DNA from 3 places in the Nocardia sp. NPDC059229 genome. Region 2 is predicted to be linked to each of the others. Evidence: riboswitches for the same ligand, from Rfam matches in the RefSeq annotation. Region 2 holds a riboswitch; each other region holds the start of a gene.
The links. Region 2 has a riboswitch for S-adenosylmethionine ahead of ACFXHE_RS15240 (aminotransferase class V-fold PLP-dependent enzyme). Riboswitches for the same ligand answer to the same signal wherever they lie in the genome.
Positions count from the first base shown of each region.

Region 1: it holds a riboswitch for S-adenosylmethionine, as region 2 does, so the genes downstream of both, ACFXHE_RS10545 (bifunctional o-acetylhomoserine/o-acetylserine sulfhydrylase) here and ACFXHE_RS15240 (aminotransferase class V-fold PLP-dependent enzyme) in region 2, are expected to answer to the same signal.
Region 3: it holds a riboswitch for S-adenosylmethionine, as region 2 does, so the genes downstream of both, ACFXHE_RS33320 (rhodanese-like domain-containing protein) here and ACFXHE_RS15240 (aminotransferase class V-fold PLP-dependent enzyme) in region 2, are expected to answer to the same signal.

Region 1 covers NZ_JBHZAK010000003.1:371,121-380,871, reverse strand. Annotated here, with positions in the region: gene ACFXHE_RS10555 (MFS transporter) at 1-1,352, opposite strand, end outside; gene ACFXHE_RS10550 (TetR/AcrR family transcriptional regulator) at 1,491-2,201, shown strand; SAM riboswitch class IV at 2,214-2,325, shown strand; gene ACFXHE_RS10545 (bifunctional o-acetylhomoserine/o-acetylserine sulfhydrylase) at 2,422-3,771, shown strand; gene ACFXHE_RS10540 (homoserine O-acetyltransferase) at 3,813-4,931, shown strand; gene ACFXHE_RS10535 (hypothetical protein) at 5,111-5,272, shown strand; gene ACFXHE_RS10530 (DUF3017 domain-containing protein) at 5,360-5,677, opposite strand; gene ACFXHE_RS10525 (tRNA (cytidine(34)-2'-O)-methyltransferase) at 5,716-6,180, shown strand; gene ACFXHE_RS10520 (DUF167 domain-containing protein) at 6,191-6,451, opposite strand; gene ACFXHE_RS10515 (hypothetical protein) at 6,592-7,584, shown strand; gene ACFXHE_RS10510 (error-prone DNA polymerase) at 7,691-9,751, opposite strand, start outside.
Region 2 covers NZ_JBHZAK010000005.1:378,868-388,618, reverse strand. Annotated here, with positions in the region: gene ACFXHE_RS15280 (hypothetical protein) at 1-563, shown strand, start outside; gene ACFXHE_RS15275 (nucleoside deaminase) at 563-1,060, shown strand; gene ACFXHE_RS15270 (diacylglycerol kinase) at 1,136-2,200, opposite strand; gene ACFXHE_RS15265 (SDR family oxidoreductase) at 2,226-3,014, opposite strand; gene ACFXHE_RS15260 (TetR family transcriptional regulator) at 3,163-3,792, shown strand; gene ACFXHE_RS15255 (hypothetical protein) at 3,862-4,404, opposite strand; gene ACFXHE_RS15250 (DUF2752 domain-containing protein) at 4,532-4,984, shown strand; gene ACFXHE_RS15245 (hypothetical protein) at 5,003-5,191, shown strand; gene ACFXHE_RS15240 (aminotransferase class V-fold PLP-dependent enzyme) at 5,208-6,521, opposite strand; SAM riboswitch class IV at 6,578-6,691, opposite strand; gene ACFXHE_RS15235 (heme oxygenase (biliverdin-producing)) at 7,243-7,902, shown strand; gene ACFXHE_RS15230 (LysE family translocator) at 8,056-8,694, shown strand; gene ACFXHE_RS15225 (flavin reductase family protein) at 8,708-9,256, opposite strand; gene ACFXHE_RS15220 (YbaK/EbsC family protein) at 9,334-9,751, opposite strand, start outside.
Region 3 covers NZ_JBHZAK010000018.1:80,784-90,534, forward strand. Annotated here, with positions in the region: gene ACFXHE_RS33285 (acetate kinase) at 1-137, opposite strand, end outside; gene pta (phosphate acetyltransferase) at 137-2,215, opposite strand; gene fgd (glucose-6-phosphate dehydrogenase (coenzyme-F420)) at 2,339-3,346, opposite strand; gene ACFXHE_RS33300 (HAD-IIA family hydrolase) at 3,645-4,403, shown strand; gene ACFXHE_RS33305 (MarR family winged helix-turn-helix transcriptional regulator) at 4,404-4,865, opposite strand; gene ACFXHE_RS33310 (type 1 glutamine amidotransferase family protein) at 4,862-5,503, opposite strand; gene ACFXHE_RS33315 (O-succinylhomoserine sulfhydrylase) at 5,660-6,874, opposite strand; gene ACFXHE_RS33320 (rhodanese-like domain-containing protein) at 6,909-7,331, opposite strand; SAM riboswitch class IV at 7,346-7,461, opposite strand; gene ACFXHE_RS33325 (hypothetical protein) at 7,524-7,970, opposite strand; gene ACFXHE_RS33330 (FAD-dependent oxidoreductase) at 8,258-9,649, shown strand; gene ACFXHE_RS33335 (amidohydrolase family protein) at 9,741-9,751, shown strand, end outside.

The DNA of each region.
Region 1 (9,751 bases), on a different contig from region 2:
CGGGCCATCACGTGGTCGACGCCCGGATTGTTCTTCGCGAACCGCTCGGCCACCTGCACCGCGATCGTCGACAGCAGCGCGGTGCCGATCGCGCCGCCCACCTGCTGCGCGGCATTGAGCAGCGCGCTGGCGACGCCGGAGTCACGCTCCTCGACCTGATGCAGCGCCGTGGTCTGCATGGCCACGAACAGCCCGCCCATGCCGAGCGCGATAAGAATCACTGCCGGCAGCACGCCCCCGGCGTAGCTGTCCCCGAAGCTCAGCCGCGACAGATACAGCAGCCCGGCCATGCCCAGCACCGAACCGGTGATCATGAGCGGCCGCGGCCCGATCCGCGGCAGCAGCCCGCTCGCGACGCCCGCGGAGACGACGATGCCGATCGGGAAGGGCAGGAACGCCACCCCCGCCTTCAGCGCCGACCAGCCCAGCGTGATCTGGAAGTAGTAGCTCATGTTGATGAACATGGCGAACATGGCGATCGGCAGCAGCAGCGCCACGAGGAACGAGCCGCCCCGGTTGATCTCCCCCGGAATACGCAGCGGCAGTAGGGGATTCGAGGACCGCCGCTCGATGGCGACGAAGGCGGCCAGCAGCGCGACGCCCGCGACCAGCAGGGCCAGGGTGGTGCTCGCGGTCCAGCCGTCGGAGGCCGCGCGGCTGAAGCCGTAGACCACCGAGACCAGGCCGAGCGTGGCTGTCACCGCGCCGGGCAGGTCGTAGCCGCCGGAGCGCGGCGCGGGCACGTCCCGGACCACGAAGGCGAGCGCGCCCAGGAAGGCGATCAGCGCGATCGGGGTGTTGACCAGCAGGCACCAGCGCCAGTTGGCGTATTCGGTGAGCGCGCCGCCCACGATCAGGCCGATGGCCGCGCCACCCGCGGACACACCTGCGAAGACGCCGAACGCGCGAGCGCGCTCCTTGGCCTCGGTGAAGGTGACCGACACCAGCGACAGCGCGGCCGGCGCGAGCAGGGCGGCGAACGCGCCCTGCAGCCCGCGCCCGGCGAAGAGTTCCGCGCCGTTCTGCGCGAGCCCGGCCAGCGCCGACGCCCCGGCGAAGCCGACCAGGCCGATCAGGAACATGCGGCGGCGGCCCAGGTAGTCGGCGAGGCGGCCGCCGAGCAGCAGCAGGCCGCCGAAGATCAGCGTGTAGGCGGTGAGCACCCACTGCCGGTCGCCGTCGCTGATGCCCAGGTCACGCTGGGCGAACGGCATGGAGATGGTGACGATGGTGGCGTCCAGCACCACCATCAGCTGGGCCATGGCGAGTACGCCCAGGGCCCACCAGCGCGCAGCTCCGCGCCGGTCCGAGCTTTGTGATCGATCTTCGAGTGTTGTGGTCGCGGCGGTCATGTCGTCTCCTCACGGACGGTCCGGGACACCCTCGACCATCTTGACCCCTGCAGCCAATTGGCGTCAAGAGAAATTTGTCGCACTGCGACAGTTGGCATAATGGGACATGAGAAGCGTTCGAACCCTTACCATGGAGGTATGTCGGAGTTGTCAACTCACCTCGGTGTGATCGCACGTCACCGGCCGGGCCTGCGTGAGCGGAAGAAGGAACAGACCCGGGCGCGGATCATCGATGTCGCCCTGCGGCTGTGCGACGACCAGGGCTTCGACGCCACCACCGTGGAACAGATCGCCGACGCGGCCGACGTCTCGCCGCGCACCGTGAACCGGTACTTCGACAGCAAGGAAGACATCGTCATCGCGCCCATCGCCGACTGGGCGCGGGCACACGCGGACGCGCTGCGCGAGCAGCCGAGCACCGGCAACGAGCTGAAAGCGCTGCTGGACAGCTTCCTGTCCATCGTGGACCGCGTCGTCGACCACGACGAACCGCTGCCCTTCCGCTGGTTCCAGCAGATGCAGCGCATCATCCGGTCCACCGCCGCGGTGCGGGCGTGCAGCATGGCCGCCACCGAGAACAAGACCGAGCAGACCGCGCAGGTGCTGGCCGAACGCCTTGGCACCACCGTCGCGGATCTGCGAGTTCGATTGCTGCTCGGCACCTTCCACGCCATCATGCGGGCCGGCACCGAATCGGACTCCGATTCCGGCTTCGCCGACGAGCGTCTGATCGAGTCACCGCGCAGCATGGCGGAGGCCGTGGTCGGCGCGTATCACGAATTCGTGCGCACCTGCGCGGGGCCCGCTGTGGCCAGCCCCACTTCCGAAACAGCGGCGTCCGCCCGCTAGAATCGCGCAACAGGTCAAGAGCATCAGCGTTAAGGCCCCGGCTTGCTGATCGGCAACCCTCCAGCTGCGGTGGGGTGCTCCGGGTGCAGACCGGGCGTTCGAAGGCCGAACGCAAGCGCAACTAGGAGGTCTACCGAAATGTGTTGTTGTCGAAGCCCATTCGCCTCTCGATAACGTCAAACTTCCGCCATTCGGCGACCTTGTTTTTGGAGCAGAACACATGAGTGACTCGACCGCGCCCGCGGCCGTCTCGGCTGACGGCACCCTGGATCCGGCCGGCTGGTCCTTCGAGACCAAGCAGATTCACGCCGGACAGGCTCCCGATCCGGCCACCGGAGCCCGCGCCCTGCCCATCTACCAGACCACCTCCTACGCCTTCCGCGACACCGATCACGCCGCCGCGCTGTTCGGGCTCGCCGAGCCGGGCAATATCTACACCCGCATCATGAACCCCACCCAGGACGCGGTGGAGCAGCGCATCGCCGCGCTCGAGGGCGGTGTGGCCGCGCTGCTGCTGGCCTCCGGTCAGGCCGCGGAGACCTACGCGATCCTGAATCTGGCTCAGGCCGGCGACCACATCGTGGCCAGCCCGCACCTGTACGGCGGCACCTACAACCTGCTGCACTACTCGCTGCCCAAGCTGGGCATCGAGGTCAGCTTCGTCGAGGATCCGGACGATCTCGAGCAGTGGCGCGCGGCCGTGCGGCCCAACACCAAGGCGTTCTACGGGGAGACGGTCGCCAATCCGAGCAGCTCGGTGCTCGACATCCCGGGCATCGCCGAGGTCGCGCACGCGGCGGGCGTGCCGCTGATCGTGGACAACACCGTCGCCACGCCGTACCTGATCCAGCCGCTGCGGCTGGGCGCGGACATCGTCGTGCACTCGGCCACCAAATACCTGGGCGGCCACGGCTCCGCGGTCGCGGGTGTGATCGTGGACGGCGGCAACTTCGACTGGACCGTGCGGGACGCGGCGGGCGAGTCCCGCTTCCCCGGTTTCACCACCCCGGACCCCAGCTACCACGGCGCCGTGTTCGCCGATCTCGGCGCGCCGGCCTACGCGCTCAAGGCGCGGGTGCAGCTGCTGCGCGATCTGGGCGCGGCGGTGTCGCCGTTCAACGCCTTCCTCATCGCGCAGGGCATCGAGACGCTGAGTCTGCGCATCGAGCGGCACGTGGCCAACGCCCAGGCGGTGGCCGAGTTCCTGGCCGAGCAGCCCGGCGTCGAGAAGGTCTACTACGCAGGGCTGCCCAGCTCCCCGTGGTTCGAGCGGGGCAAACAGCTGGCACCCAAGGGCGTCGGCGCCATCGTCTCCTTCGAGCTGGCCGGCGGCGTGGACGCCGGCAAGAAGTTTGTCGAGGCGCTGGTGCTGCACAGCCATGTCGCTAACATCGGGGACGTGCGCTCGCTCGTCATCCACCCGGCCTCCACCACGCATTCCCAGCTGACGCCCGCCGAGCAACTCGCTTCCGGTGTCACACCTGGTCTGGTCCGGTTGGCCGTGGGTATCGAGGGGATCGGCGACATCCTGGCGGATCTGCGCGCCGGACTGACGGCGGCGGCAAGTTGACCGTGAACATCGAATCGAGCACGTCCCGGCACGCGGCGGAGCTGCTGCTGCCGCCGCCCGACGGGACGCTCGGCAGCATTGCCATCGGGGATATCGAGCTCGAGACCGGAGCCGTCATTCCCGATGTCACGCTGGCTGTGCAGCGGTGGGGCGAACTATCGGCGAACGCGGACAACGTGGTGCTCGTGGAGCACGCGCTGACCGGTGATTCGCACGTGGTGGGCCCCGCCGACGTGCACCACGGCCAGGCCGGCTGGTGGGACGGCATCGTGGGTCCCGGCGCGCCGGTGGACACCCGCGAGTGGTGCGTCATCGCCACCAATGTGCTCGGCGGCTGCAAGGGCAGCACCGGGCCGTCCTCGCTGGCCGCGGACGGAAAGCCCTGGGGCGCAAGGTTTCCCGAGATCTCCATCCGCGATCAGGTGACCGCCGAGATCACGCTGTTCGACCTGCTCGGCATCGACCGCCTGGCCGCCGTGGTCGGCGGCTCCATGGGCGGCATGCGGGTGCTGGAATGGATGGTCGCCCGGCCCGAGCGGGTCGGCGCGGCCCTGGTGCTGGCGGTCGGCCCGCGCGGCACCGCCGACCAGATCGGCACCCAGACCACCCAGATCGCCGCCATCACGGCCGATCCGGACTGGCAGGGCGGCAACTACCACGGCACCGGGCGCGCCCCGATGACCGGCATGGGCATCGCCCGGCGCATCGCGCACCTGACCTACCGCACCGAGTTCGAGCTCGACCACCGGTTCGAGAACCATGCCCAGGGCGATGAGGACCCGTGGGCGGGTGGGCGTTACGCGGTGCAGAGCTATCTGGAGTACCAGGCCGACAAGCTGATCTCGCGGTTCGACCCGGCCACCTACGTGCTGCTCACCGAGGCCATGAACCGTCACGACGTGGGCCGTGGCCGCGGCGGTATCGCGGCGGCGCTGGGGTCCACGCCGGTGCCGTGCGTGGTCGGCGGGGTGGACTCGGATCGGCTGTTCCCGCTGCGCACCCTGCAGGAGCTGTCCGATCTGCTGCCCGGTTCCAAGGGGCTGGAGATCATCCGGTCCCGGGACGGCCACGACGGATTTCTGACCGAGACCGAGGCGGTCGGCAAACTCATGCTCGAGACGATGGATCTGGCCCGCGCCCAGCGCGAGTCGGACCGCTGAAACAACGCTGCCCGTCCGCTGCATCTCCGCTGCCTCACCGGAGGCGCGTTACCTCGCGTATCGTGTCCGTTTCGCGCGAATTGCCGTGACGCGCTTCCGGTTTCGCACACATGACACCTCCGTAACCGGCGGCCCGGAATACGTGTGCGCGAGGCTCGGCACACGTAATGTATTCAGGCATGACCGCCGCATTCGATGACATGGATCTACGCGATCTCGTCGATCTGCTCTCCGAGGACGAGCAGCGTGAACTTCGCCCGGCCATACTCCGTGTCCTGCACAGACTCCCGGACCAGGAAGTGTTGCGCCGTGAGCTCGGCCGCCGCATAACCTCGGTCTAGCAATCCCCCAGCGCCGCGGGTTCGCGGCCACCCCCGATCGAACATTCAGTGCCGCGACTCCGGTCGCGGCCCCGACCTCGGCGCGGTCTAGGTGACGCCGAGGCTGCTGATGGTCGCGGCCAGCGCAATGATCGCGCCGCCCAGCACCGTCAGCCAGGCGACGTCGAAACCCTTGCTGCGCACCGCGAGCAGACCGGCCCGGTCGGTCGGCAGAATCAGCCGCAGTGCCGCCGCCAGTAGCGTCCCGCCGCCGAAGAAGAAGGTGCCGCGCCGCCAGCGGTCCCAGGCCAGGAAGACCACGGCCACCACCAGCACCGCCGCTACCAGCAGTATGGGCAGATTGTTCCGGACGAACTCCCCCGCACGACTGCTACGGCTCTCGGGTGCGGCATGGGCTGGAGTCACCGGACGAGCTTATCCGGCCCTCTGCGATGCTGGAGCCCGTGTTCCATCTCGTGTTCTTCGAACCTCGCATCCCCCCGAATACCGGCAATGCCATTCGGCTGGCGGCCGGTACCGGCTGCGAACTGCACCTGATCGAACCGCTCGGCTTCGACCTATCCGAGCCGAAGCTACGCCGGGCCGGGTTGGACTACCACGACCTGGCCGTCGTCACCGTGCACAAGAGTCTCGCCGCCGCGTGGGATGCCATTCGGCCCGAGCGGGTCTTCGCCTTCACCGCGACGGCCACCACCCACAGCACCGATGTCGCCTATCGCTCGGGCGATGTGCTGCTCTTCGGGCCCGAGCCGACCGGGTTGCCCGAGGAGGTGCTCGCCGATCCCCGCGTCACCGAGCAGCTGCGCATCCCAATGCTGCCGGGCCGGCGCTCGATGAATCTGTCCAATGCCGCGGCCGTCGCCGTGTACGAGGCCTGGCGGCAGCTGGGTTTTCCGGGCGCGGTCTGAGTCTCCGGGATCAGTCGTCGATTTCGAAGCGCTTGAAGCGGGAGGTCGCGCCGCCGGTCAGGCGGACCGCGGATTTGGGGACGCCGTAGTGGGCGGCCAGCAGCTCGATGGCGGCCTTGTTGGCCTTGCCCTCCACCGCCGGGGCGCGGACGTACAGCTGCAGCGCGCCATCGTCGAGGATCTCGACCAGGGGCCCCTTCTTGCTGCCGGGTTTGATGGTCGCCCGGACCACTGTCGACACGCCGCACTCCCTTCCCGCGCCCGACCCCATTGTCGCGGACGGGGTCCGGGTTGACGGGTGGGGCCTGCGATACAGCGCACATGCTCGAGGACAGCGATCGAGGCGGGGACGTCGTAGTGTCGCAGGCGATGCCGCGGCGGCAGGAAGGTCGCCCGGGAAGGAAAGTTCAGATGGTCAAGCGTTTGCTGTTGCTGCTGTCGGCGGTGGCGGGGGTGATCCTGCTGGCGACGGGTACGGCCGCGGCCGGGCCGGTCACCGTTCACGACGATTCCAAGGTGCTCGATGTCACCAAGGTGACGAATGCCGCGCTGCAGCTGACGGATCCGGTGCAGATCTTCACCACCGAGAAGTACTCCGACGATCGGGCCAAGTTCGACACGGAGACCCAGACCCACGTCAAGAATCCGACCGACGTAGTGCTGGCCATCAATACCAAGACCAAGTGGCTGACCATCCGCACCGGCGCGAATTCCCACATCCGCGACACCACGCCCGCGGGGACCGCCTTCGGAAACGCGCTCGGCAGCGGCGATTACACGGGTGCGACCATCGCAGCGCTGGGCGCCTTGAAGACGGCCGCCGATCAGACCGCGCCCACCAGCGTCAAGGCCGGCAACCCGGCCCCCGCCCACCAGCCCGCCGCCAAGCCCGAGAGCAAGAGCAGCGGCTGGGGCTGGCTGGGCCTGCTGTGCCCGATCCTGGTCATCGGCGGCATCATCGCGGCGGTCGTCGCGTTCGTCCGCCGTCGCCGCGGCACCCCGCCGCCCCCGCCCGCCCCGTTCGGCGGCGGTGGTTTCGGCGGCGGCTACGCCCCGGGTGGCCCGGGCTACGGCGGCCCGCCCCCGCCGCCCTACGGCGGTGGCCGTCCCGGCATGAGCCCCGGCGCTGCGGCCGGTCTCGGCGCGGTCGGCGGCGCCCTGGGCGGCGGCCTGCTCGGCTACGAACTCGGCCGGATGGAAGGCGAACACGAGCGCGACCGCGGCCCGGAATACGGCCCGCCCCCGGAGTCCGGCGGCTACGGCGGTTACGACCCCGGCCCCCAGGAGTGGGGCGGAGGCGGCGGCGACTACGACTTCGGCGGCGGCAGCGATTTCGGCGGCGGTGACTCCGGTGGCGGTGGCGATTTCGGCGGCGGCGGCGATTCCGGCGGCGGCGACTTCTAGCCGTTCGCCGATCCAGGCGAAAACCCTTGGCGCACCCTGCATCTCACCCGAAGCGCGGGGCGCGCCGTTCGATGTGACAACCGGAATATGGTGCCGGCGGCCGCGTTCAGCGGAAGTCGCGAGAACGGCCCTCGATGCGCAGGTCCATGCGCTGCAGATGGTCGGCGACGATGGTGACCGCGCCCTCGGCGTTCTGCACCCGCCCGCGGATGAGCAGGGCGGGCGCGGTGGTGGCCAGGCGCCGGTAGCGGGCCCAGAGGCCGACCGAGCAGACCACGTTCACCATGCCGGTCTCGTCCTCCAGATTGAGGAAGGTGACACCGCCCGCGGTGGCCGGACGCTGCCGGTGGGTGACCGCGCCGCCGACGAGAACCCGGGTGCCGTCGCGAATGTCGAGCAGCTGCGCGGCGGGGATGACGCCGAGCGCGTCGAGGCGCTCGCGCAGGAATTCGGTCGGATAGCTGCTGGGCGAGAAGCCGGTGGCCCACACGTCGGCGGCGGCCAGCTCCAGCGCGCTCATCCCGGGCAGGGCGGGTGCGGTGGTGGCCGCACCGGTGCCGGGCAGCCGGTCGGGCCGTTCCCCGGCGGCCGCGCCCGCCGCCCACAGCGCCTCGCGGCGGGTGCCGCCGAGACTGGTCAGCGCGCCTGCGGTGGCCAGCGCTTCGGCCTGCGGCACGCTCAGCTCCACGCGCCCGGTGAGGTCGAGAAACGTGGTGTAGGGCCCGATTTCGCGGGCGGCCACGATCTGTTCGGCCAGCTCGGTGCCGATGTGCCGGACCGCGGCCAGCCCCAGCCGGATCTCCAGGCCCTGTGCCTCCAGGGTCGCCTCGGCCAGGCTGTGGTTGATGTCGGGCCCGTGCACCACCACCCCGTGCCGTCGCGCGTCGGCGACCAGTGACTGCGGCGAGTAGAACCCCATCGGCTGGGCGCGCAGCAGTCCCGCGCAGAAGGCGGCCGGGTGATGGAGTTTGAACCACGCCGAGTAGAACACCAGTGAGGCGAAACTCTGCGAATGGCTTTCCGGGAAACCGAAATTCGCGAAGGCGTACACCTTCTCGTAGATGCGGTCGGCCACCTCGCCGGTGATGCCGTGCAGGTCCTTCATGCCCTGATAGAAGCGGGCCCGCAGCCGTTCCATCTTCTCCGGTGACCGTTTGGATCCCATGGCGCGGCGCAGCTGATCGGCCTCGGCGGCGGTGAATCCGGCGACGTCCACGGCCATCTGCATGAGCTGCTCCTGGAACAGCGGCACGCCGAGGGTGCGTTCCAGCGCGTTCTCCAGTGCCGGATGGTCGTAATCGGGCTTCTCCCTGCCATTGCGGCGACGGATGTAGGGGTGCACCGACCCGCCCTGGATCGGTCCCGGCCGGATGAGCGCCACCTCCACCACCAGGTCGTAGAAATTCCGCGGCTTCAGGCGCGGCAGGGTCGCCATCTGCGCGCGGGACTCCACCTGGAAGACGCCGACGGAGTCGGCGCGGCACAGCATGTCGTAGACGGCTTCCTCGCCCAGGTCCAGCCGATGCAGTTCGACGGTGTGCCCCTTGTGCTCGGCCACCAGGTCGATCATGTAGTGCAGCGCCGACAGCATGCCCAGCCCGAGCAGGTCGAACTTGACCAGTCCCGCCGACGCGCAGTCGTCCTTGTCCCACTGCAGCACACTGCGATCGGCCATGCGCGCCCATTCGGTCGGGCACACGTCGGCGATGGGCCGGTCGCAGATCACCATGCCGCCGGAGTGGATGCCCAAATGCCTTGGCAGCCCCTCCAATTCACCGGCCAGCGCGAGGACGTCGCCGGGGATGTCGGTGTGCTGCTCTTCCGCCACGCCCGTCCAGCGGCTCACCTGTTTGCTCCAGGCGTCCTGCTGCCCGGTCGAAAAGCCCAGGGCGCGTGCGGCATCCCGCACCGCGGAGCGCCCGCGATAGGTGATCACATTGGCCACCTGCGCCGCGTACTCGCGCCCGTACTTGGCGTAGACGTGCTGGATGGCCTCCTCGCGCCGATCCGATTCGATGTCCACGTCGATGTCCGGCGGCCCGTCCCGCTCCGGCGACAGGAACCGTTCGAACAGCAGCTTGTTGGCGACCGGGTCCACATTGGTGATGCCGATGGCGTAGCAGACCGCCGAATTGGCCGCGGAACCCCGGCCCTGGCAGAGGATGTC
Region 2 (9,751 bases):
ACGACGAAGTCGAGAAGTACATCCGCGGCGTCGTACCGTATTCGGCCAAGTCGATCGGCATCGGCTCGGGCGCCCAGGTGGGCCATTGGATGAACGTCGTCGAAGGGTGGAAGGAGCAACTCGGCACGGACTGGGAGCGCACCTACGCGGTCAGCAATTCGCTGTACATCGCACGGCAGAACAACATCCTGTACAGCATTCTCGTCCAGTTCATGGGCACCGAGACGATGGGTGACCGGTTGCTGCTCGTCGAGACACCGGAATTCGAGACCACACCCGAGAAGATGCTCGACGTGCTCGGCCGCATCGTCGCCGACCGTTCACTCGGCATGGTCTTCTTCCGCGACTACTTCCTCATGGACGTCGAACTGCTCGGCGGCGGCGGCCGGGCGGCCATCGAGCGGGAGATGGCCGAACGGGGCAAGAAGGCGTTGCTGCCGACTCTGGCGCCGTTCCACTCCAACGATTGGCCGTGGAAGACGGACCCGGCCAAGGGAACCGGCCCGGCGCGGATGGAAGACGTCGCCGCGGGCGCGGTGATTCGCCCGGAATCGGTCGGCTGATGACAGCTTCGACCAGGGACTTCGTGCAGCGCACCATCGAGATCGCGCGTACCAGCGTCGCCGAGGGCGGACTGCCGTTCGGGACCGTCGTCGTCAAGGACGGTGAAATCCTCGCCGAAGGCAGGAATTGCGTCCCGGCGACTCACGACCCGACCGACCACGCGGAGATTCGCGCCATCCGCGAGGCGTGCCGGAAGCTGGGCACGGAGTACCTGACCGGATGCACGGTGTACGCCATCGCCCATCCGTGCCCGATGTGTCTGGCGGCGCTGTATCTCTGCGCGCCCGATCAGGTCGTTTTTCTGGCCACCCGCGAGGATTGCGCGCCATATATGGCCGGCGGAAACGAGAAGTACTTCGAACCCAGCACTTTCTATGGTGAGATCGCCAAGCCCTGGGACCAGCGGCGTCTGCCCATGCGCTACCAGCCGCGCGATGACGCCATCGCGGTGTACAAGCTCTTTCGGGAACGCGAGGGCGGTGATCAATCGTCATGACAGCGGCGACCTGCCGGACGATGCCGACGAAAAAGGTGAGGGCCGTTGTCGGCCCTCACCTTTGTCGTCGGGGGATCAGGAGACCAGGCCGCGGCCGGTGGTCAGGGGGAGATCCATGGCGGTCAGCAGGCCGGGGCGGGATTGGACCACGGCGGGGACGGCGCTGACCAGGCGGGCCGCGGTGCCGACGACGCCGGCTTCGGCATGGTCGCCGTTGCTGTAGAGCTGGAGGTCGAGGAGGTAGTCGGGTTCGCCCTTGACTTCGACTCGGTAGCAACCCTTTCCGGCCGGTTGCGGCCAGTCGGGGGCGAGGTCGGGGTGCAGGCGGGTGGTGTGTTCCAGGGTGAGGACCTCGCGGCCCTTGCTGATGCCGTGCACCTGGAAGCGGAGAGCGGCGGCGGTGCCGGCGGCGATGGTGCGACTGCCCACCTTCAGCTCTTCGCTCGCGGGCAGGCGCTCGAAATGCTGTGTGACGGAGTCGAGTTCGATGTCGAGGGCGGCGGCCAGCTGGCGGATGACACTGCCCCAGGCGAGGGTGAGGACGCCGGGCTGGAGCAGCAGCGGCAAGTCGTCGAGGGCGCTGCCGAAGCCCATGATGTCGAACAGGACCTTGGGGTTGTCGTAGGTGGAGTAGTCCATCACCTCCGAGCAGATGATCTTGTCGATGCGCTCGGAGCCGCTGGACAGCAGCAGCGGCAGCCAGTCATTGGCCCAGCCGGGGTCGATGCCGTTCACCCACAGGGAGGCGCCGCCCTCGTTGGCCGCCTCCACGATCGGGGCGATGGCCTCGTCGGGGAGGGTGCCGTAGGGGAATTGCAGGAAGACGGGGCTGCTGGAGACGACATTGATGCCGGCGCGGAGGAAGGTCTTCAGATCCTCCACCGCCTCCATCAGGCGGTCGTCGGCCATGGCGGTGTGGACGATGCAGTCGGGCTTCAGCGCCAGGAGCGCCTCGGCGTCCTGGGTTGCGGTGACGCCGATCTCGCGGTCGAGACCGGCCAGCTCGCCCGCGTCCTTGCCGGCCTTGGCGGCGCTGGAGACCCAGACGCCGACCAGGTCGAGCTCGGGGCGCGCGATGATGGAGCGCAGGGTGCGGCGGCCGACATTGCCGGTGCTCCACTGGACTACGCGGTACTTCATGGGAAAACTCCTGCGGCGCGGCGGATTACAGGTCGGGGATGGGAAGGTCCAGGTTGGGTGCGGCGATGCCGCCGTCCACCTCGAGCACCTTGCCGGTGATGTAGCCGCCCGCGCGGGAGCTCAGGTAGACGATCGCGGCGGCGATCTCCCAGGGCTCGCCGAGCCGGTGCAGCGGGGTGGCGTCCTCCATCTGCTGCTTGATCTCCGGTTGCTGCGCAACGACTTCCAGCGCCGAGGTGAGCACCGAGCCGACCGCGATGGCGTTCACCCGGATGCGGGGGGACAGATCGGCGGCGGCCAGCCGGGTCCAGTGCGCGAGGGCGGCCTTGGCGGTGCCGTAGGCGAGGAAGCCGCGGCCCGGGGAGCGGCCCATCATCGAGGAGATATTGACGACCGAGCCGCCGTCGTTCTTCAGCATGTGCGGCACCGCGGCCTGGGTGAGGGCGTGCGCGGTGGAGACATTGAAACGGAATGCCTCCTCGAGGAATTCGGGGGTGGTGGTGAGGAAGGTGTTGGGCATGGTGCCGCCGACATTGTTGACCACGATGTCGATGCGGCCGAGTTCGGCGGCGGCGGTTTCGGCCAGCGCGGTGACGGCGGAAAGATCCGACAGGTCCGCGGGGACCGTGATGGCGCGGCGGCCGAGCGCATGGATCTTGCCCGCCACCTCGTCGAGCTGAGCGGCGGTGCGGGCCGAGATCGCCACATCCGCACCGGCTTCGGCGAGGGCGAGCGCGGTGGCGGCGCCGATGCCGCGGCCCGCGCCGGTCACGACGGCGACGCGGCCGTCCAGTCGGAAGGTGTCCAGGATCATCGCGAATTCAGTCCTTCTGGGAGTGACGACAGTCACAAGCAGCTTTAAGCATTTATTCTTAATCGTCAAGGAGAAGTTCTTTATCCGCTGGTGAACGCTACAGTGCAGACTGTGGCAAGGATCGACAGGTGGCAGTGACGGTGTCCGAATGGCAGTGACAGAAGCGCGCGAGCGCATCATTCTCGCGGCGGAGCAGCTGATCGCCGAGCGGGGGCAGGCGGTACCGCTGCGCGATATCGCGGCAGCCGCGGGACAGCGGAACAACTCGGCGATCCAGTACCACTTCGGCTCCCGCGACGGACTCATCGAGGCCGTGGTCGAACACCGGCTCGCCACCCTCGAGGTGCGGCGGCTGGAACTGCTGGCCGAACAGGCCGGAACGGGTGCGACCGGCGTGCACGACCTACTGGAGGCGCTGGTCATTCCCATGCTCGAGCTGAGCGACCGGCACGGGATCAATCACTACGCGCGGTTCCTCGAACAGATCCACACCCATCGGGCCGTCACCGACGCGGCCAATCTGGAATCCGCGCGGCGCACCTCGGTGCGGGTGATCATGCAGCAGCTGGAGCGGGAACTCACCGACCTGCCGAAACGGTTGCGGCTGCGGCGGTTACGCGCCTTGCCGACCGTGCTGTTCGCCTTGCTGGCCGACCACGAGCGGGCCGTGGAGGCCGGGCGGGTGGCCGCGGGGGACGTGACGGCGTGGGGGGAGATCGTGGACATGCTCGCGGGGGTGCTGACCGCGCCGGTGGTGGAGCGCGCGCCGATTCGCTGACGCCGGAACGCGAACGGCCCGCCCCGGATCGAATCCGGTACGGGCCGTTCGGAAACCGAGCGCGGTGGACTAGCGCTGGTGCGGCTGGGGGTAGTTCGGCGGCTGCTGGTAGCCGCCGGACGGCGGCGGGTAGCCCTGCGGCGCATACGGATTCGATGGCTGCGCGGCATAGCCGGGCTGGTTCGGCGCGGGGTAACCCTGCTGGGGTTGCGGAGCCGGGTAGCCCTGCGGCGCGAACCCCTGGGCTCCGCCCGGCGCGGCCGGACCACTGGGCGGCGGCAGGTAGCCCTGATCCGGCGCGCCGGTCGGCGGCGGGAAGGAGCCGATCGGTGCGGGGTAGCCGTTGACCGGGGTGTTCGCCTGGTCGTAGGGGCTCGGCGCCGGTGTGTACCCCGCCGGTGTGTACATGGGCGCGGCGGTCTGCTCGTTCTCCCGCTTCTTCTTGAGCGCGAACCAGACGCCGCCGCTGACGAGAATGACGGCCAGCAGGCCGATGAGGCCGAACGCCCGGTCGACGACGTTGACACCGACCCTGATGGCAATGATCACGACGATGGCGCCGACCACGGCGATCGCGCCGCGTGCCCGGCCGCCACCTTGTGGCTGTGACATGAGTGGAATTCCCCCGAACTCGAAAACGATTGCTGGGGAAGCATACCCAAGCACGCTCGACTTCTCCCCGGTGCGAAGTTCGGTGCGACCTGGCAGGGCGGTGGTGGTGCGGCTACCGTTGATGGTCGTGGACACCACGGCAGCAGTAGTCATGGAAACGCCCGCCCGGCCGCGGTGGCTCGGCGTCGGGCTACCGCTGCTGACCGGTGGGGCGGTGGCCGGCGGGCTGGCGCTGCTGCACTTCCGGGATCCGCATGTGCAGGGGGCCTACGGGGTGTGCCCGTTCTACGAACTGACCGGATATTGGTGCCCCGGTTGCGGCGGGTTGCGCGGGCTGCACAACCTCACCGATGGCCGGATCCTCGACGCCATCCACAGCAATGTGCTGCTGCTCCCGCTGACACTGGGCTTCATCGCCTGGTGGGGCGCCTGGGTGGTGCGCGGGTGGCGGGGCAATCCGGTGCCGCCGCGACTACCGCAGGTGCTGCCCAGGTACGCGGTGTGGGTGGCCCTGGCATTTCTCCTGGTCTTCACGGTTGTGCGGAACACACCGTGGGGTAGTTGGATCGCGCCGGTTTAGGCGGGGCATGCTCTGCTTATGAGCGATTCGCTGAAGGAGCGCGTGCGGCAGAAGCTGATCCGGCAGCTCGAAGAGGATGGGCCGCCGGACCCCGATCAGGAGGACACCCGGCAGCTCTCCGTCCAGGACGACCTCGAGGTGCTCGACGCGGTGGCCGACGACGATCCACTCGTCGAGGTGCTCGCGGCCCGCTACATGGTGCCCTGACCGGTTCCCGGCCGGTTCAGAAACCGCAGGCAGCCCCACCCTCGGCCGAACTGCCGAAGGGACGGGTCTCGGGGACCGGGTTCCAATGTCCTTCGGTGCGGGCGTAATTCCACGCCGGGCCGCGCGCCACCAGGGTCGCGATGGCCTCGACAAGGCGGTCGACGTCGGCGGCGGTGGTGCCCAGGCCGATGCTGGCGCGCAGGGCGGCATCGACACCGAGGCGGGACAGCAGCGGGTGAGCGCAGAAGCGGCCGTCGCGCACCCCGATGCCGTGCTCGGCGGAGAGGTAGGCGGCCACCTGGCCGGGCTCGAAGCCGTCGACGGTGAAGGCGACAATGCCGACCGCGTCGGTGCTGTCGCGCCAGATCCGCAGGAAGTTCACGCCCGGAACGGTTTTCAGGCCGTAGCGCAGGCGGTGGGTGAGGTACTGCTCGTGCTCGATCACGGTGGTCTCGTCCAGCTCGGCGAGGGCGTCGCAGGCCGCGGCCAGGGCGGCGACGCCCAGCACGTTCGGGGAACCGGCCTCGTGGCGCTGCGGGGCGGGAGCCCATTCGACGCCCTCGGTGCTCACCGCGCGCACCGCGCCGCCGCCGGCCAGGTAGGGCTCGGCCGCGTCCAGCCAGTCCCGGCGGCCGACCAGCACGCCCGCGCCGAACGGGGCGTAGGTCTTGTGGCCGGAGAAGGCCAGGTAGTCGATGCCGGTGGTGCGCAGGTCGATTCGGCGGTGCGGGGCCAGCTGGGCGGCGTCCACCAGGATGCGGGTGCCGCACTGGTGGGCGATCCAGGCCAGCCGCTCCAGCGGCAGCAGTTCGCCGGTCACATTGGAGGCGCCCGTAACCGCCAGCAGCGCAGCGGGTTTCGAGCACAGCTCGGCGACCAAGCGCTGGATGGTCTCCTCGATGGTGTCCCCGACCGGAACCACCCGGCGGCCGCGCCGGGTCCAGGGCAGCAGGTTGGCGTGGTGCTCGACGTCCAGCACCACGGTGTCACCGGGCACGCAGGCGGCGAGCAGGTTCAGTGAGTCGGTGGTGTTGCGGGTGAACACCACCACCTGGTCCTCGGCCGCGTTCAGGAAGCGGGCGACCGAACCGCGGGCCGACTCGTAGCAGTCGGTGGAGACCCGGGAGGCGTAACCCGCGCCGCGGTGCACGCTGGCGTAGTAGGGCAGTAGGTCCGCGACCCGGTCGGTGACCTGCCGCAATGCGGGTGCGCTGGCGGCGTAGTCGAAGTTGGCGTAGCCGGCCGTCCCGCCCTGGACCAGCGGGACCCGCAGGTCACAGCCGGAGACGGTGGCGAGGGCGGCACAGGTCTGGTCGGCGATAGCAGTCATCACGAAATCCCGTCGGGTTCATGGACACGCGATCGGGAAAACAGGAATCGATCGAGAGTCCGCGCTTGCCGCGCCCGGTCGGGCGTCGGCCCGGTCGTCACCCGGAGCACCCCACCGCGGAGGAGGGTTGCCGACCAGCAAGCCGGGGCTTCACGCTGGTACTCATGACCTGATTGCAGAGACTGGCAGACGGCTCGCGGGCTTGTCAACCCTGACCGGCGCGGCCCGGCGGGGTCGGACCTGCCCGGCCCAGACGCATCGTTCGAGGTCCGGAACCCGTTCGCCGCTCCGGCCGGCGGGTGAGATAAAGCGCTGTATTCCGCGCAGCCGACCTGTTCGAGCACGCGCCAGCCGTATTCGGCGGCAGTCCGGACACCCCGCCGGGATGCAGCCCGCGGGCGCGGTGGCGAGCGCCGCGAAGGTGGCGCGCACGGCCCGCTCGGTCGGGTACTGGGTCACGCCCTCCCAGAGGAACAGGGTCGTCGACTCGGCGCGATAGCCGGACTCGGCCGGCGCGGGTGTCGAGGCCCGCGCCTCAGCAGCTGCAGCGGACCTGAGGGGGTGTGGCGTACGGCACATCCGTTTCGGAAAAATCGTCCGAAAGTTGGATCGGGTGGGCCGCAAAGTTCGAATCGCGCGAACGTTGCTGGGGCGTATGGTCGAGTCGAAGTTAGGGTAGCCAAAGTGGTGTGCCCCCGAGTTGACCACGAGGAGCCCGACCATGCTGGAGACCAGCACCCCGTTCTCGACGCTCATCCGCACCGCGACCGAGCAGCAGCACAACGAGGCGGAACACTCCACGTTCATGCGCGACATGCTCGGCGGGCAGCTCGGGGTGGAGGCCTTCTACCGGTACACCGCCCAGCTCTGGTTCGTCTACGCCGCCCTCGAAAAGCACTCCGCCGCACTGGCTTCCGACCCGGTCGCGGGTCCGTTCGTCAAACCGGAACTGGCGCGGCTGGCCGCGCTGGAGGGCGACCTGGCCCACCTCGGCGGCGCGAACTGGCGCGATGAACTGACCGCGCTGCCCGCCACCACCGCCTACGCCGCCCGCATCGAGGAGTGTGCGGGCGACTGGCCGGCCGGCTATGTCGTCCACCACTACACCCGCTACCTGGGCGATCTCTCCGGCGGCCAGGTCATTCGCGGTACCGCCGAGAAGCTGTGGAACCTGCCCAAGAAGGGCGACGGCGTGCGGTTCTACGTCTTCGAGGACATCGCCAACCCGGCCGCGTTCAAGCGCGACTACCGCGAGGCCCTCGACCAGCTTCCCCTCGACGGCCCCGAGGTCGATCGCGTACTCGACGAGGCGCGACTGGCGTTCACGATGAACACTGATCTGTTCCGTGAGCTGGGTGCGGAATTCAGCGCGCGGAACTGAAACTCGCAACCCCGAAGGTCGCCGACCCCCGTTGATCGACAGGGGCGGCGGCCTTCGTCATTTCCGCGGGGCGTCGTCGACCCTGTTCGTCGGGGGCAGGGTCAGCGATCTCACCCTTGCGCCGGGCCACGGTGATGGGTTGCCATGGAGGGCATGAGTTTTCCGCTGCTACTGAGTTTCGTGGGGTTGTGTGTGCTGCTCGCGCTCACGCCGGGGCCGGATACCTTTCTGGTACTGCGATTCTCGATGGCCGGATCGCGACCCGGAATCGCGGCGGCGGTGGGCTCGGCGTTCGGCGGGATCGTGTGGGCCACCGTGGTCGCGGCCGGGGTCGCGGCGCTGCTGGAGCAGTCGGCGACCGCGTATCGCACGCTCAAGGTGATCGGCGGAATCTACCTGGTGTACCTGGGCGTTCGGGCGCTGCTGGCGCATCGGCGCGGGCCCGGCGCGGCGGCCGGCGGGGCGGATGTCGCGCCGGCCCAGGGTGCGCCGGCGTCGCTGCGCTCGGCGTTCGCTGCTGGATTGCTGTCGTGTGTCTTCAATCCGAAGGTGGGATTGTTCTACCTCGCGGTACTGCCGCAGTTCCTGACCCGGGTGACATTCCTCAACACGCTCACGCTCGGGGCCATCGAATCCAGTGTCGCGGCAATCGAAATGATCCTGCTGGCAGTGGCGGCCGCGCGGGCGGTGGAGTTGCTGCGACGGCCGCGCGTCCGGGTGCGGCTGGAGCAGGCGAGCGCGGCGATCCTGGCGGCGCTGGGCATCGGCACGGCGGCCTCGGCCGCGGCCTGAGTCGGCGCCTGAGTCAGTCGGCGATCTCGGCGCGGTGGTACGCGCCGTTGTAATACACCAGCGGGCCGACCGCCGGGGAGTTCTCGGTGTTGTCGTTCACCTGGGTGACCAGGCCGATGACCAGGGTGTGGTCGCCGATCGGGAGGAGCTGATGGACCGTGGCGCGGACCCAGATGGGAGTGCCGTGCAGCACAGGTTCGCCGCTGCCGAGCGTCGTCCACAGGGACCGGTCGGTAAAACGCTCCTCGGCGGTCCGGCTGAACCGCTGGGCCAGATGCTTCTGATGCTCGCCGAGGAAATGCACCACCAGCGATTCGGCCCGCAGCATGGCCTCGATGCTGGAGGAGGTCTCGGCGATATTGAACGAGATGAGCGGCGGCTGTGCCGAGAGCGAGGCGAACGAGGTGGCGGTGAAGCCCACCGGACCCTGGTCGGACTCGAGCGTGACGATGGTGACCCCGGCCGGATAGTGCCGCATGGCGGCGCGGTACTGCTGCGCGGTAATGCCGCTCAGATCGTCGGGCACGTGTAGCTCGGTGCCGGGCGTCGGGGAATCGCTCACGTCACGAAACTACGTGGTCGAACGCCCGGTTATTCCACCCTGTAAGGAATTGCCCGGTCCACGCCTGTAGGTGGCGCTCAGTCCACATCGATGGCCAGGCCCGCGGTGATCCGGACCAATTCCCCGAAGGTGGTGCGGAACAGCGTGTTCGGATGCCCGCCCGCGGCCCACAACTCCTGATACTGCGACAACGCCGTGTCGACGAAGGTCGGCAGATTGGTGGGGTGCCCGAGCGGGGCGACACCCCCGATGGGCTGCCCGGTCACCTCGCGGACCATGGCCGCGGGCGCCCGGGAGAGCGTGCCCTCGAGGCGCTCCCCGGTGCGGCTCAGATGCACCTGGTGCGCACCGGAAACCAGCAGCAGCACCGGATCGTCGTCGAGCAGGAAGACCAGCGATTTGGTGATCGCCCCGACGGTCACGCCGAGCGCGTCGGCGGCTTCCTGCGCGGTGTGGGTGGGACTGGGCTGGGTGATGATCACCCCGTGATGGCCG
Region 3 (9,751 bases), on a different contig from region 2:
TCGACGGTCACCGCATCCGGCTCGACCGCCTCGCCGATGCGCTGCACCACGCCCTGCGCGCACACGTCGGCGGTCGCCGGATCGAGCAGCTGATATTTGATGGACGAGGATCCGGAATTGATCACCAGAGCCTTCATCACGCCTCCTGCTGAGCCTGAATCGCGGTGATCGCGACGGTGTTCACGATGTCCGCGACCAGCGCGCCCCGCGACAGATCATTGACCGGCTTGCGCAAACCCTGCAGCACCGGGCCGATGGCGACGGCCCCGGCGCTGCGCTGCACCGCCTTGTAGGTGTTGTTGCCGGTATTGAGGTCCGGGAAGATGAAGACCGTCGCCTGGCCCGCCACTTCGGAATTCGGCAGCTTGGTCTTGGCCACCGTGGGCTCGATCGCGGCGTCGTATTGAATCGGCCCCTCCACCAGCAGTTCCGGCGCCCGCTCGTGCACGAGCTTGGTGCCGGCGCGCACCTTGTCGACGTCGGCGCCGGACCCCGACTCGCCCGTGGAATAGGAGAGCATGGCCACGCGCGGATCGATGCCGAACTGGACGGCGGTGCGGGCGGAGGAGATGGCGATATCGGCCAGCTGGTCGGAGGTCGGGTCCGGCACCACGGCGCAGTCGCCGTACACCAGCACCCGGTCGGCCAGGCACATGAGGAAGACGCTGGACACCGTGGACACGCCCGGCTCGGTCTTGATGATCTCGAAGGACGGGCGGATGGTGTGCGCGGTGGTGTGCGCCGCGCCCGACACCATGCCGTCGGCGACCCCCATGTGCACCATCATGGTGCCGAAATACGAGATGTCGCTCATGAATTCGCGGGCGCGGTCCACCGTCATGCCCTTGTGGGCACGCAGGCGGGCGTACTCCTCGGCGAATTCGTCGCGCAGCGGGCAGGTCTTGGGATCGAGCACCTCGGCGGCCTCGATGTCCACGCCGAGCTCGGCGGCGCGGCCGCGCACCGACGCCTCGTCGCCGAGGATGGTGAGGTCGGCGATCTTGCGCTGCAGCACCCGCCCGGCCGCGCGCAGAATGCGGTCGTCGTCGCCCTCGGGCAGCACAATGCGCTTGCGGTCGTTGCGGGCGCGGTCGATGAGCTGGTACTCGAACATCTGCGGGGTGACGATGTTCGGGATGGGAATCTCGATCTGCCGCAGCAGTTCCCGCGGATCGACCCGCTGCTCCATGAGGGCCAGCGCGGTGTCCACCTTGCGGATGCTGGACAGCGAGACGCGGCCGCGGGTGAGCGCGGTGGCCTTGGCGGTCTCGAAGGTGCCGAGGTCGGTGGCGAGGATGGGCAGCTTGGGTTTGAGGCCCGCCATCAGTCGCGCGATGGACGGCTCGGGCAGCATGCCGCCGTTCATGATGATGCCGGCCAGCGACGGAAAGCCCTCCGCCTCATGGGCGTTCACCAGCGCGAGCAGCACGTCGGAGCGGTCCCCGGGGGTGATGACGGCGACGCCGTCGGCGAGGCGTTCCAGAATGTGCTCGGCGGTCATGCCGCCGACGATCACCTCGAGCGCCTCGCGCTGCATGAGTTCCGGGTCGCCGCTGTAGAGTTCGCCGCCGATCGCCTCGCGCAGCTCCTCCATGGTGGGCGCCTGCAGCAGCGGTACCTCGGGCAGCGCCCAGGACGGCACGGTGCAGGCCTGCTTCAGGGCGGCGGCATCGGCTTCCAGCTGCCCGGGCTCGCACCGGTTGGCGATCACGGCCACCAGCTTGGCGTGCTCGGCCGCCAGCTCGGCGCGGCACAGCTCCACCAGCTGGCCCAATTCCTCAGGGGTACGGCCCATTCCGCGCACCACCAGCAGCACGGGCGCGCCGAGGTTCACCGCGATGCGGGCGTTGTAGCGCAGTTCGCTGGGGCTGGCGACATCGGTGTAGTCCGAGCCGACGATGAGCACGGCGTCGCACTGCTTGGCGACCGCGTGGTACCGCATGACGATCTCGCTGATCGCCGCGTCCGGATCCTCGTGCACCTGTTCGTAGGTGACGCCGATGGCCTGGTCGTAGTCGACATCGGCGGTGGAGTGCTCGAGCAGCAGCTCGAGAATGTAGTCGCGCCCGATCGCGGACCTGGTGATCGGCCGGAACACGCCCACTCGCGGCGTGGTCGCCGCGAGGGCCTGCAGGACACCGAGCGCCACCGTCGACTTGCCGGTGTCGCCCTCGGGGGACGCGATGTACACACTGGAAACCGGTGTGGCAGCCATGGGCGAAAGCCTACCGACCGTTATGGGCTGATTTCCGCGCCCACCCGGTTACCCGGCCGCGGATATTCGGGGACGGACTGCCGCGAGGGTCGCCCGTCCCCGTATGCCACTGCGTGAACCGACTCAGAGGGCGCGCAGGCGGGGCGCCAGATCGCGCTGGAACAGATCCAGGAACCGGCGCTGATCATGACCGGGCGCGTGGAAGACCAGGTGGTTCAGGCCCGCGTCCAGGTACGGCTTGATCTGCTCGACCGCCTGGTCCGGATCACTGGCCACGATCCAGCGCTTGGCGATCTGCTCGATCGGCAGCGCGTCGGCGGCCGCCTCCATCTCGATGGGATCGGTGATGGAGTGCTTCTGCTCCGCGGTCAGCGAGAGCGGGGCCCAGAAGCGGGTGTTCTCCAGTGCCAGAACGGGATCGGTGTCGTAGGAGATCTTGATCTCGATCATGCGGTCGATGTCGTCGACGGAGCGGCCGGCCTTGGCGGCGCCCTCCGCGACGGCGGGCATCAGCTTCTCGGTGTAGAGATCCATGCCCTTGCCGGAGGTGCAGATGAAACCGTCACCGGCGCGGCCGGCATAGCGGGCCACCAGCGGGCCGCCCGCGGCGATGTAGACCGGGATGCCGCCCTTGGGCACGTCGTAGATCGAGGCGCCGACGGTCTTGTAGTACTGGCCGTCGAAGTCGACCCGCTCGCCCGTCCACAGCGCGCGCATCAGGTCCACCGACTCGCGCAGCCGCGCGAAACGCTCCTTGAACTCCGGCCATTCGCCCTGGAATCCGGTGGCGATCTCGTTCAGCGCCTCACCCGAGCCGACGCCGAGCATGATGCGATCCGGGTACAGGCAGCCCATGGTGGCGAACGCCTGCGCGATGACCGCGGGGTTGTACCGGAAGGTCGGGGTCAGCACCGAGGTGCCGAGCTGAATGCGCTTGGTGCGCTCGCCCACCGCGGCCAGGAAGGCCAGCGAGAACGGGGCGTGCCCGCCATTGTGCCGCCACGGCTGGAAATGGTCGGAGACGGTGGCGCTGTCGAGGCCGTGCGCCTCCGCCTCCACCGCGAGCTCCACCAGTTCGCGCGGGCCGAACTGTTCCGCGGACGCCTTGTAACCGAGCTTGAGGTCTTTCACCTGGGCACTCCTGTCGCCATGCTGCGCTCGAGCTGTGCGGGCCAACCTCCCGCACGACCGCCGCGACACCGGGCATCGCGAACGGTCCTACTTCGCACGATAGGTCAGCGGTGAAACGCGGTGCGGCAGGGGTCACACCCAAGGGATCGAACCCCGGGCGGACGGACGGTATTCCGGGGATGAAACCGGTCGGACGGTCTGCAAGAGCAGGAATATATGAGCGTCCGGTCCCGGGATAGCGGAGAATGTGCGCGTGACCTACTCGAGCGCTGAACCGATCCTCTCCTATCTGACCGACATGGACGGCGTCCTCGTGCACGAGAATCACATGGTGCCCGGGGCCGATCAGTTCCTCGCCGAACTGCGCGACAACGACATTCCGTTCCTCGTTCTCACCAACAATTCGATCTACACCGCGCGCGACCTGCAGGCCCGGCTCAGGCACACCGGCCTCGACATTCCGGTCGAGTCCATCTGGACCTCCGCCCTCGCCACCGCGACCTTCCTCAACGACCAGCGCCCAGGCGGCACCGCCTACGTGGTCGGCGAATCCGGCCTCACGACCGCTCTGCACGAAATCGGTTACGTTCTCACCGATTCCGACCCGGACTACGTGGTGCTCGGTGAAACCCGCACCTACTCTTTCGAAGCCATCACCACCGCCATCCGGCTGATCTCCGCGGGCGCGCGCTTCATCGCCACCAACCCGGACGCCACCGGCCCGTCCCGCGAAGGCATCCTTCCGGCCACCGGCTCCGTCGCCGCCCTCATCACCGAGGCCACCGGCCGCAAGCCCTACTACGTCGGTAAACCCAACCCACTGATGATGCGATCGGCGTTGCGCCGCATCGGTGCCCACTCCCAGTCCACCGTCATGATCGGCGACCGGATGGACACGGACGTCATCGCGGGCCTGGAGGCGGGCATGCGGACCATCCTGGTCACCACCGGCATCTCCACCCCGGCCCTGGTCGAGCAGTTCCCGTACCGCCCGACCACCATCCTGCCGTCGGTGGCCGCCCTGGTCGGCAAGACCAAGGACCCGTTCGCGCTGTAGTCAGGCCATGCCCGTCACGTCACCCTCGAGCGCGTCGAGGGCAGCCGACAGGGTCGTCAGCGCGTCCACGATGTGGGCGAGCTGCTCGATACCCAGCTGCGCCACCAGCCGTTTCGCCATGGCCGCGTGCTGCGGGTCGATCCGCCGCACCGCGTCGTGACCCGCCTCGGTGATGGCCACCAGCTTCGCGCGCCGATGCGCCGGATTGGGGCGGTATTCCACGAATCCCTTGTCCGCCAGCACATCCGCGATGCGCTGCACGCTCTGGCGGGTGATACCCATTGCGCGGGCGATACCGGCCACCGGGAGCGGTTCGTGCAGAATCGCGCCGAGCACCTGCCACCACGCGACCGTGATCCCGGACGGCTTGGCCAATTCCTCTGCGATCGAGAGGAATTGGCCGTTCAGCTTGAACGACGTGACGGCCGCGGCCCCGAACAGCTGCTGCGCGGTGCGGGTCACCGCGCGGCCGCCGCGCGCTGCTGCTCGTACTCGAACAACGCGTAGAAGCCCGCGGGATCATTGTTTCCGTACAGCCGGTACCAGGACTCCAGCACGTGCGGCTCGTAGATACCCAGGCGCGCGAAGATCTCGCGGGCGAAATCGACCGGTCGGGTGCCGGTCGCGGTGATCAGGTCACCGTCGGTGACCGCGGTCGCCTGAACATAGTGCTCGCCACCCGAATATCCGCTGTAGGCAAGATATCCCGCGTCATTGCTGGTATGCCGCCGACCGTCCAGCAGGCCCTCCTGCGCCAGCCCGAAGGTCGCGCCGCAGATCGCCGCCACCGGCACCCCGGCCGCCAGAAACTCCCGGGCCTTGCGCGCGAAGGCGGCCGGCGTCTCGGGATGCTGCTCGGTTTCGAGTCCCGGCAGGATCAGCATGGCGCTGTCGGCGGGCTTCAGCTCATCGAGAACCAGATCGGGCAGGACCCGCATGCCGCCCATCGAGGTGATCGGCTCGGCGCCGAGGGCGACCGTCTTCACCTGCCAGGTTCCCGGCTCGCGGTGCCAGAGTTCGCGATTGATGTGCGCGGTCGCATGCCCGACCTCCCAGTCCGAGAAGGTGTCGTACACGGCCATGTGGACTGTTTTCATCATGACAGCATGCTGTCATTTTTGACAGCATGCTGTCAAACAATGCTCGACGACTCCAGGGGCCGCTTCCGAACCCCCGTCGGCCCCCGTGCACGAAAAGGGCCGGAACCCAGTGGGTTCCGGCCCTTCGAATACTCGGCGGTTCGAATACTCGGCGGATCAGCTCAGTGCCCGGTCCAGGTCATTGAGCAGGTCCTCCACATCCTCGAGCCCGATGGAGATGCGGAGCACGCCATCGGTAATCCCCACGGCCGCACGACCTTCCGGGCCCATCGCCCGGTGGGTGGTGGTGGCCGGATGCGTGATCAGCGTCTTCGCATCGCCGAGGTTGTTGGAGATGTCGACGATGCGCAGGCGGTTGAGCACCTCGAAAGCGCGCTTCTTGGCCTCGTTCTCCGACGCCTTCAGCTCGAAGGTGATCACCGTGCCGCCGCCGGACATCTGACGCTTGGCCAGCTCGTACTGCGGGTGCGAGGACAGGAACGGATACTTCACCCACGCCACGGCGGGATGGGTCTCCAGGAACCCGGCGATCTTCAGCGCGGAGTCCACCGACTGGCGCAGGCGCAGCGGCATGGTCTCCAGACCCTTGAGCAGGGTCCACGCATTGAAGGGGCTCAGCGCCGGACCGGTGTGGCGCATCAGGCTCTTCACCGGGCCGTCGATGTAGTCCTGCGGTCCGAGGATCGCGCCGCCGAGGACGCGGCCCTGCCCGTCGATGTGCTTGGTGCCCGAGTACACGGTGATGTCGGCACCCAGGTCGAAGCCGCGCTGCAGCAGCGGGGTGGCGAAGACGTTGTCCAGCACCACCTTCGCGCCCGCCGCGTGCGCGAGATCGGAGACCGCGCGGACATCGGTGAGGGTCTGCATGGGGTTGGAAGGGGTCTCGAAGAAGACGGCCTGGGTCGGCACCGACAGCGCCTGCTCCCACTGGTCCAGATCCTCGCCGTCGACGAAGACGGTCTCCACGCCCCAGCGCGGCAGGATCTCGTTGGCCACCACGAAGCAGGAGCCGAACAGGCTGCGCGCCGCCACCAGCCGGTCACCCGCGGCGAGCAGCGCGCCCAGCGCGGTGAACACCGCCGACATGCCGGAGGCCGTCGCGAAACAGGCCTCCGCGCCGTCGATCAGGCGCAGCCGCTCCTCGAACATGGCGACCGTCGGGTTGCCGTAGCGGGAGTAGACGAAGTGCTCGATATCGCCGGTGAAGGACGCCTCGGCCGCCTCGGCGCTCTCGTAGACGAAACCCGAATTGAGGAACAGCGCCTCGGAGGTCTCGTCGAAGCCCGAGCGCCGGGTGCCGCCGCGCACGGCCTGCGTGGCGGGGCCGACGCCCTCGGGGAGCGGTTTGTCGAAGGAACCACCGGTGATCATGACTGCCTCCCTGCGATCCGTCCGGACACGAAACTCATGACTGACGCCAGGGCAGGCCGTCGGCCCGCCAGCCCGTGCCGCCGCGATGCCCCTGACCGTCGAGCGCACCCTCGAAGCCGTCGACCACATTGAAGGACGGGGCGATGCCGAGGGTGGTGGCGGCGGTCGCCGCGCCGATGGAGCGCTGGCCGGAGCGGCAGATGAAGATGACCGGCGCGGCCGAGTCCTGGCCGCGATCGCCGAGCGCCTGCTTCAGCTGATCGGTGAAACGGGTATTGGGCGTGCCGGAGACGTCCACCCACTCGATCAGCGCGGTCGGCCGGCCGATGCCGCTGGTGTCGGGCACCCCGACGAACCGCCACTCGGCTTCGGTGCGCACATCCACCAGCACCGCATCGGGGTTGTCGCGCAACAGTTCCCACGCCTGCTTCGGCGTGATGTCACCCGCGTAGCTCACTTGTACCTCCTGTGAATCCGCACTTGCCGCACCGCTGTCCGATGCGTGGCCAGGTCGTCACCCGGAGCACCCCACCGCGGAGGAGGGTTGCCGACCAGCCAGCCGGGGCTTGACGCTGGTACTCATGACCTGGGTTGAGATTGCCGAAAAAACGGCCCCACTGTCAAACCCCGGCCGCGACTTCGGCCGTTGTCAGGAATTGCAGACCAACCAGCGGGAATTCTCCCGGGTGAAGTGCCAGGTCGAGGTGGTTTGGGCGCCGGAGACCGTGAAAGTGACCTGCGCCGTGGCCTTCTCGCCGTCGACGGCCGGGTCGGCCAGCTTGTCGAACGTGATGGTCCCCCCGGTCGCGGCCGCGACCTCGAGCGGCGAGGCGTTCTCGTCGAATCCCTTGCAGGACAGGGTCGGATCGTACTTGCCGGTCTCGCTACGGGACTTGATGAAGTTGCCTGCGGCCACCGCGAGCCGATCGGAATCTGTGACATTCTTCTCAACCGGCGAGACCAGCGTCGCGATCACGATGCCCAGGATCACGACCGCGATGACGCTCGCCGCCACCAGGAACGGCCACATGCTGCGGGCCTCGTTCTGATCGATCGGAACCGATGTCTCCCCGGCTGTCTCCTCGGCGTCGCTCATGGGTAGATCATGCCTGGTCGCCGCCGTCCGCCCGGCACGGCATTGCCACGGTTCGGGCCTCGGCATTCCCACAGTTCACGGCCCTGCGCGTGAAGGGCCCCGTGCGCCATCGATAGAATCAGCAGAATTTCCGCCCCAGGCGCGGGAATAGCAAGACTACGCAGCAACGCTGCAGCGTCGGGGGCCAACGGCGGTCACCGAAGCCAGGACGTCAACTTAGCCTAAGCTAAGAACGACGGCTGAGTTTTGACGACAAGTTAGTTTCGACCCAAAGGGTGCGCGGAAGAATGACCGAACAGAGTGCAGCGACCCGCCCGCTACGCATTGCGATCGTGGGCGCAGGCCCGGCCGGTATTTACGCCGCCGATGCCTTGATGAAGTCCGATGCCGAGGTGAGCATCGACCTCTACGAGCGCATGCCCGCGCCCTTCGGCCTCATCCGCTACGGCGTCGCGCCCGACCACCCGCGCATCAAGGGCATCATCACCGCCCTGCACAAGGTCCTCGACAAACCGCAGGTCCGACTGCTCGGCAATATCGACTACGGCGTCGACATCAACCTCGAGGACCTGCGGCAGTTCTACGACGCGGTCATCTTCTCCACCGGCGCCAACGCCGACCGCGCCCTCGAGGTGCCGGGGATCGACCTCGACGGCTCCTACGGCGCCGCCGACTTCGTGTCCTGGTACGACGGCCACCCGGACGTGCCGCGTACCTGGCCGCTGGACGCGGAGAAGGTCGCCGTCCTCGGTGTCGGCAACGTCGCCCTCGACGTGGCCCGCGTGCTCGCCAAGACCGGCGACGAACTGCTGCCCACCGAGATCCCGCCGAACGTCTACGAGGGCCTGCAGGACAACAAGGCCCTCGAGGTCCACGTCTTCGGCCGCCGCGGACCCGCCCAGGCCAAGTTCACCCCGCTCGAACTGCGCGAACTCGACCACTCCCCGACCATCGAGGTCATCGTCGACCCCGAGGACATCGACTACGACGAGGGCTCCGAGGCCGCGCGCCGCCACTCCAAGCAGGTCGACATGATCTGCAATACGTTGGAGCAGTGGGCCATCCGCGATGTCGGCGACCGCCCGCACAAGCTGTTCCTGCACTTCTTCGAGAACCCGTCGGAGATCCTCGGCGCGGACGGCAAGGTCGTGGGCCTGCGCACCGAGCGCACCCAGCTCGACGGCACCGGAAACTGCAAGGGCACCGGCGAATTCAAGGACTGGGACATCCAGGCCGTGTACCGCGCGGTCGGCTACCTGTCGCAGAACATCCCGCTGCTGCCCTTCGACGACCAGGCCGGCACCGTGCCCAACGAGGCCGGGCGCGTGCTCGTCGACGAGGACGCCGACGGTGCGGCTCGCTACATGCCCGCTACCTACGTGACCGGCTGGATCAAGCGCGGCCCGGTCGGCCTCATCGGCCACACCAAGGGCGACGCCAACGAGACCATCGCCTGCCTGCTCGACGACGCCGCGAACTTCACCCCGGCCGCGCGGCCGGAGCTGGAGGCGGTCACCGAATTCCTCGAGCACAAGGGCATCCCGTTCACCACCTGGGCCGGCTGGTACCGCCTCGACGCGCACGAGCGCGCCCTGGGCGAGCCGCAGGGCCGCGAGCGGGTCAAGGTCGTCGAGCGCGACGAGATGCTCGCCGCCTCCGAACCCGGCAAGGTTTCCTGACCAGCTCCGGGCAAGGTGTCCTGACCAGCGCCAATCCGGCTGCCGGACAAGGTTGTCCACACATGTCACCGTTCTGAGGCATGCTGATCACGTGTTCGATGC